3 regions of the Acidovorax radicis genome follow, and region 3 is predicted to be linked to each of the others. Evidence: predicted binding sites of a transcription regulator. Region 3 holds the regulator's gene; each other region holds the start of a gene.
What was found. The regulator FliA, encoded in region 3, starts transcription of late flagellar genes. The targets are predictions, from matches to a motif close to CTAAAGTTTNNNNNNNNNNNGCCGNTA.
Positions count from the first base shown of each region.

Region 1: the regulator FliA is predicted to act here: its motif matches at 1,123-1,149, upstream of KI609_RS12745 (YjfB family protein).
Region 2: the regulator FliA is predicted to act here: its motif matches at 1,028-1,054, upstream of KI609_RS16015 (DUF5610 domain-containing protein).

Region 1 covers NZ_CP075184.1:2,797,500-2,799,765, forward strand. The annotation lists gene KI609_RS12740 (dihydrolipoyl dehydrogenase) at 1-1,013, shown strand, start outside; gene KI609_RS12745 (YjfB family protein) at 1,176-1,391, shown strand; gene KI609_RS12750 (NAD(P)/FAD-dependent oxidoreductase) at 1,450-2,266, opposite strand, start outside.
Region 2 covers NZ_CP075184.1:3,500,115-3,502,380, forward strand. The annotation lists gene tolA (cell envelope integrity protein TolA) at 1-577, shown strand, start outside; gene KI609_RS16015 (DUF5610 domain-containing protein) at 1,098-1,793, shown strand; gene acnB (bifunctional aconitate hydratase 2/2-methylisocitrate dehydratase) at 1,925-2,266, opposite strand, start outside.
Region 3 covers NZ_CP075184.1:4,391,396-4,393,661, forward strand. The annotation lists gene KI609_RS20090 (hypothetical protein) at 1-798, shown strand; gene flhF (flagellar biosynthesis protein FlhF) at 1-8, shown strand, start outside; gene KI609_RS20095 (RNA polymerase sigma factor FliA) at 803-1,519, shown strand; gene KI609_RS20100 (hypothetical protein) at 1,611-1,985, opposite strand; gene flgM (flagellar biosynthesis anti-sigma factor FlgM) at 2,044-2,266, opposite strand, start outside.

The sequences.
Region 1 (2,266 bases), 1.6 Mb from region 3:
CCACGGGTTCGCGCCCCAGCGTGCCCGAAGAATGGCTGGCGTTTGGCGACCGCATGCTCACCACCGACACGCTGTTCGAGCAGCCCACGCTAGGCCCTCGTGTGGCCGTGATCGGCATGGGCCCCCTAGGTGTGGAGCTGTCGCAAGCATTGGCACGCCTGGGTCTTGAAGTGGCTGCCTTCAGCACCAGTGATTCGCTGGCGGGCCTTGCCGATTCGCAGCTCAACGCCAAAATGGCAGCGCTGCTCAAGACCGAAATGGTGTTGCACATCGGCGCCCCCGCCCAGTTGCGAGAAGTGCCCGGAGGCATTGAAGTGAGCAGCGGACCGAACCGCGTGGTGGTGGACCAGGTGATTGCGGCCATGGGGCGGGTCCCCAACATTGAATACCTGGGCCTGGAGACCTTGGGCGTGCCGCTCGACAAACACGGCCTGCCCACGGTCGACCCATCAACGCTGCAAGTGGGCGATCTACCTGTTTTTTTGGCGGGCGACGCCACCACCCACGCGCCCCTGCTGCATGAAGCGGCTGATGAAGGACATATTGCCGGCACCAATGCCATGGCGCATGCACCCACCAGCTTCAAGCGCCGCACGCCGCTGTCCATCGTGTTTTCAAGTCCGACCATTGCATCGGTCGGTCAACGGTTTGACGACCTGGACAAGGCGCACACCATCACGGGTGCGGCCTCCTTTCACGACCAGGGCCGGGCACGAGCGGCCCTGCGCAACCACGGCGGCCTGCGCATCTATGCCGACCAGACCACGGGGCGCTTGCTGGGCGCACAGTTGTGTGCGCCAGCGGGCGAACACATGGCGCACCTGCTGGCACTTGCCATTGGGCAAAAGCTCACCGTCGATGAGATGCTGCGCATGCCGTTTTATCACCCAACGCTTGAAGAAGGCCTGCGCACAGCGTTGCGCGACGCCGCCCGACAACTGCACAAAGTGGGGCACACACCGCCATCAGACCTTGCTACCTGCGAAGACCTTGGTGTACCCGCACTGGACTGAGATGCGCCTGTGGGCCCTTCCCTCGCCCCGCAGCACACGCGGATGCCCCCTGTCGGGACAAGGGGCGTCGGCTGGTGGGCACCAAGACGCAGCCCAAGTTGTAAAACCGCTCAACTTACTGGGGCGCATGCCGATAACCAAGCACCGCATCAAGGAGTCCCCATGGACGTCGCCCTCACCAACAGCATCGTGAACACCGCCACCAGCCTGGCTTCTGCCAAGACATCTGACGCGCTCAACGTTCTGGTTCTGAAAAAGGCGCTGGATATGCAGGCCGCATCGGCCGCCACCCTGATTGACGCCATGCAGCAATCCATGCCCCAGCCCACTCTGGCCACATCGGGCGCATTGGGCACGCAGGTCAACACCTTCGCCTGACCGCGCGCTGCCAAGGGCGGCAGGGGCACAAAGCCCCTGCTGCCTGCACAAGCCGTTCTTACCTCAGCCGCGCAGGCGACAGCCCCTGCAGCACCACGCCCTCGCTCACCAGAGCCTCAGCCAGCGGCTCGCCGCGCAATAGCTGCCGCGCCAGCAACGAAGCGCCCGCCGCGCTCTGAATCCCATAACCGCCTTGCCCTGCCAGCCAGAAGAAGCCGGGCACATGGTTGTCCCAGCCGATCACCATGTCGCCATCGGGCACAAACGAGCGCAGCCCGGCCCAAGTGTGTGACGGGCGGCGAATCTGGAAGGTGGTCATTTCCTCGATGTGATAGATGCCGGTGGCCACGTCCAGCTCTTCGGGCACCACGTCGTGCGGGTGGGTAGGGTCGGCATTGGCCGGTGAGCCGAGCAACTGGCCCGCGTCGGGTTTGAAGTAAAAGCTTTCGTCGATGCCGATCACCGCAGGCCAGTGGGTGGCGTCCATGCCCTCGGGCACCGCAAAGGTAAAGGCGGTACGGCGGCGTGGCTCCAGCCCGATGGGCGGCACACCCGCCAGACCCGCCACAACGTCGGCCCAGGCGCCTGCCGCGTTGACGATGGTCTTGGCTTGCAACTCGCGGCCATCGGCCAAGGTAACCAACCAAAGATCAGCCCGGCGCTGCAAAGCCGTCACCTCCGCATTCGTCAGCACCTGGCCGCCGCGCTGGCGCAAGCCGCGCAGGTAGCCTTGGTGTAGCGCGTTCACATCAATATCGGCGGCTTCGGGCTCGCTCATGCCTGCAGCCACGGCCTCGGACTTCAGGCACGGCAGCTGGGCCAGCAGTGCGCCCTGCTCCACCCATTCCACATTGGGAGAGATGGCATGGGCTTGC
Region 2 (2,266 bases), 890 kb from region 3:
AGAAGACGAGCGCCGCGACCGCCTGGAGCAGGAGAAGAAAGAGCGCCTGCAAAAAGAGAAAGAGAAAGCGCAGGAGCAGCACGAAAAGCAGCTGGCCGAACAGAAAAAGGCCGAGCAGGAAAAGCTGGAGAAGCAGAAAAAACTGGCCGAAGACAAGCGCAAAGCCGAAGAAGCCGCCAAGCGCAAGGCCGAGGCCAACGACAAGCAACTGGCCAAGTTGCGCGAAGACAATATGCGCCGCATGCAAGGGCTGGCCGGTGCCACGGGCGGCGAGACAGCCACTGGCAACGCGCAGCGCAGTGCGGGCCCATCGGGCAGCTATGGCGGCAAAGTGGCCGCCAAGGTCAAACCGAACATTGTGTATCCCGATGCGATTTCGGGCAACCCGCGCGCAGAGGTGGAAGTCAAGCTGTCGCCGGACGGCACCATCGTGGGCAAACGCTTGGTGCAAGCGAGTGGCAACAAGGCCTGGGACGATGCCGTGCTACGTGCGCTCGACAAGACCGAAACGCTGCCCCGCGATGTGGATGGACGCGTGCCCTCGTCACTCGTGATTGGCTTCCGACCGCAGGATTGATGCAGGCAGGGCCGCTGTGACCCGAATGCCGCCAATGCCACGCCGTTCACAGCGTGTTGGCGTGTTGGACAGTGGGCCTGAATACGTCACCGCCAAAGAACGTCAGGACACCGTCGGCCATCGGCGGCCATCTGCAAATATCATTCAAATCGAGCTCTAGTGCCTATCCTATAAGCGCCAGAAGCTATCTTTTAAATAGCATTCAAAGCCACTCCGCCCTTCTAGCCTCTTCGCTCAAGGGCAGGCCACCGGCTTCATGCAGCGCCGGGTTTCAAATCCTTCAAGCCAAGCCACCCCGCGCCACACCTACGGACGCCAGCGAGACTGCCCCTGGGGCTGCAAGCCAGTGCTCGTGGCAATGGTCAGTCACCGCACCCATCGCGGCCCATACCAGGTCGGCGCTTCAACCCGCCTCTAAAGCCTGAAAAAACTGTCTTTTACCCACTATATTCAACTTTTTCGGCCTGTTGGTCGATAACTAGAGGGAAAGCAACCCTTGCAACATCACCCGGAGATCAGCATGGTCACGCCTTCTATGGGATTCCCCCGCACTGCCACACCGGCAGCCGCCAACCCCACCAGCACTGTGGCCCCGTCCGTGAACAGTGCGTCGTCGGCCCAAGAGGTGAAAGGGACGAAGGAGGGGCAAGGGGCGGCGCAGAGGGCCCAGTCACCCACGTCAGCCAACAACACCTCGGCCAGTGACCTGCGCAGCCAGCAGAACGCACAAATCCTGCAAGCGTCGATGGATGTATCCATCCAGTCGGGCAATTCGTCGCTGACCTTGCTGTACCGCACAGCCATTGACCGCATCAATGAATTTCTGACCGCTGAGTTGGGGCCGAATGCCATTGGCACCGCCGACGCGCCAGACGCAAGCCCCGAGGCAACGGCGGGCCGCATTCTGTCTTTGTCTACCGCTTTCTATGACGCGTTTGCAGCGCAGCTTCAAAACAAGGGCAAGGACCCCGACGCGCTGGCGAAGGATTTTGTCGGTCTGATCCGTGGCGGCTTTGAACGCGGTTTTGGCGAAGCCAAAGATATCCTGAGCGGCTTGAACGTATTGGGAGCAGACAGCCCCATCGAACAAGGCATCAACAAGACTTATGCGCTGGTCATGAAGGGGTTCGACGATTTTCTAGCGAGCAAATTGACGCCCAAACCTGCAGAGGACAAGTCGCCACCAAAAGACAACAAAGACAGCCCTGCGACCTGATGCCCCAGGGGCATTTGGCGCCCGCCCAGGACCCAGCACGCGCGAATCAAGGGTGTCGGCGCCTCATCCCGGGCGCTGCCGATCATAAAAAAACCCGCCGAAGCGGGTTTTTAATTCGGATCACCGAAGCTTCAGGCAGCAACGCCCTTGGCAATCTCTGCGTACTCTTCGATCTGGTCGAAGTTCAGGTACTTGTAGATCGAGGCCCCATCCTTGTTCACGATGCCCATGGCGTCGTGGTACTCGGCCACCGTGGGGATCTTGCCCAGCTTGGACGCGATGGCGGCCAGCTCGGCAGAGGCCAGGAACACGTTGGTGTTCTTGCCCAGGCGGTTGGGGAAGTTGCGGGTGGATGTCGACACCACGGTAGCGCCTTCGCGCACCTGTGCTTGGTTGCCCATGCACAGTGAGCAGCCGGGCATTTCGGTGCGGGCACCAGCAGCGCCAAAGTTGGCGTAGTGGCCTTCCTTGAT
Region 3 (2,266 bases):
ATGCTTGATCTTGGTTTTCACCAGGCTGCCGGTCTTCACAGCTTCACGCCGCAATCCGGCGTGCGGGTATTGGCAGTGGCAAGCCAGGGCAATACAGGCAATGGTCTGGAGACGCTATGGCAGATATGCGCGAGCTTGCAGCGGCTTGGCTACCCGGTGGTTGTGCTTGATGGCACTGCGCAAGAGACCGAAGAAAGCCCGGGGCTCTTCCATCTCATGCAACAGACCCCGTGGGACGAGGGCGCACACCTGAACACAGGGGCCGCCGCATCGTCTCTGGCCGTGATTCCCGCAGCCCGCGGCCTCCAGTACCTCAGCCGAAACGCGGGCCGCGCTCATGCATCCCCGCTCGAAGGCCTGCTGCCCTGCTTTCGAACCTATGGGCTCGTGGTGTTGCATGCGCCAGCCGCCACGTTGGGGCCATTGTTGACGCACACGGCAACCATCCCGTTGGTGGTGATGGGCCGAGGCTCTGCGGGTGTCTTGACCAGCTACAAGAGCCTCAAGCAGATAGCGCTTCACACTGGTTTGCCTTGCATGGTGGCCGCGCTGCTTCAGGGGAACACAGCGTCGGAGCGCCGCAGGGCGCAGTTTGGGTTGCAAACCCTGCAGTCGTGTGCGGAGCGGCATTTGGGAGCCCCCGTGCGCACCACGACGATCGCAACCCAGAATCCCCAGGATCTGCAGCGCCTGGCCTTGCAACTCCTGGAGAATGCGGGCACGATGGACGAGGCGCTGACTGCGCCACCGCCCAGCAACATGACAGGAACACCTGCCCATTTTGTCCGGAGCCACTGATCTGATGTACACCGCCAAAGGCCAGCTTGATCGCGATGCCATGATTCGCCAGCACCTCCCGCTGGTCAGAAGAATTGCGCACCACATGATCGCCAAGCTGCCTCCCAATGTTGAGCTGGATGACCTGATCCAGGTAGGCATGATGGGCTTGGCAGAAGCGCTTTCGCGCTATGAAGCCGCGCAAGGCGTGCAGTTTGAGACCTTTGCCACCCAGCGCATCCGGGGCGCCATGCTGGACGAGCTGCGCGAAGGCGACTGGATGTCGCGCAGCTCCCGCAAAAGCCAGAAGGACATTGAGCAGGCCGTCAACCGACTGGAACAAAAGCTCGGGAGAAGCGCCCTGGAGTCAGAGATCGCCGCTGAAATGGGGATGACCCTGGTGGACTACCAGTCGCTGCTGGGCAAGGTTCGCGGTACCCAACTGGTGTATCTTGAGGACATGACGCGGGGCAATGAAGACGATGATGGTTTTCTGGACCGCCATGTGGCCGATAGCGATGCAGACCCGGTGGAGTTACTGCGGGACCATCGCCTCAAAGCGTCGTTAGTCAATGCCATCAAGGGCCTGCCGGAGCGCGAGCAGTACATCATGGGTATGTACTACGAACATGACATGAATCTCAAAGAGATCGCAGCGGTGCTGGGTGTCACAGAATCCAGGGTGTGCCAACTGCATAGCCAGTCCATCGCTCGCCTGCGCGCCAAGATGCGGGCGCATTGAGCGCTTACAGCACACATCACCAGCCCGCCCCCCTTTTTTCTTTTCATGCGCTCAGCACGTTGGGGCGACTGAACGCGCAGCACCCCGGCTATCAGCCCGCCGAGCGATAGATACGGGCGACACCGGGTTTGGCGGCACGCGCACCCAGACCATTGCTGTAAGTAGATGCCGGGTCTGCCGGAGGTAGCAATCCCGCGACTTGGCGGTCTGTTGTCACGGAAAGGCGGGCGAGACTCTCACGGTGCACCACCAGCATCGCGCCGACAGCATCCAACCGCTTTTGTATCGACGACGGCAGGGGCATGCCGCGTGTCGCAGACTGCTCCAGCACGCGAGCAAACTGCGCCGCAGCATCGCGCAGCGCCGTACTGTTTTTTTCCAGGGAGGAGGGGTCTGCCGCGAGAAGCGCAGCAGAAACTTTTTCGATCAGCTGCTCAACAGCTGTGAGGGATTCTTCCAGCAACATGGCCCATTGTGCGACGGATCATGTCAGCTGCAAAGACATATCAACTGAACAACTGAAATCAACCCCGCGAACGGGACAGAATCTCCTGCGCATTGGACAGCATCCGATCAGCGACCGCTTCTGCGTCCACAGAAAATTCGCCCTTCTCAATAGCCGTGCGAACCGACTTGACTTTGCTGGCATCAAAATCGCCTGTAGTGCGGCTGGATGGGCTGAGTGCTCGTGCAGCCATAGAGACCGTGACCGGCACACCGGCGGCTGACTTCGCCACAGCATCTTTG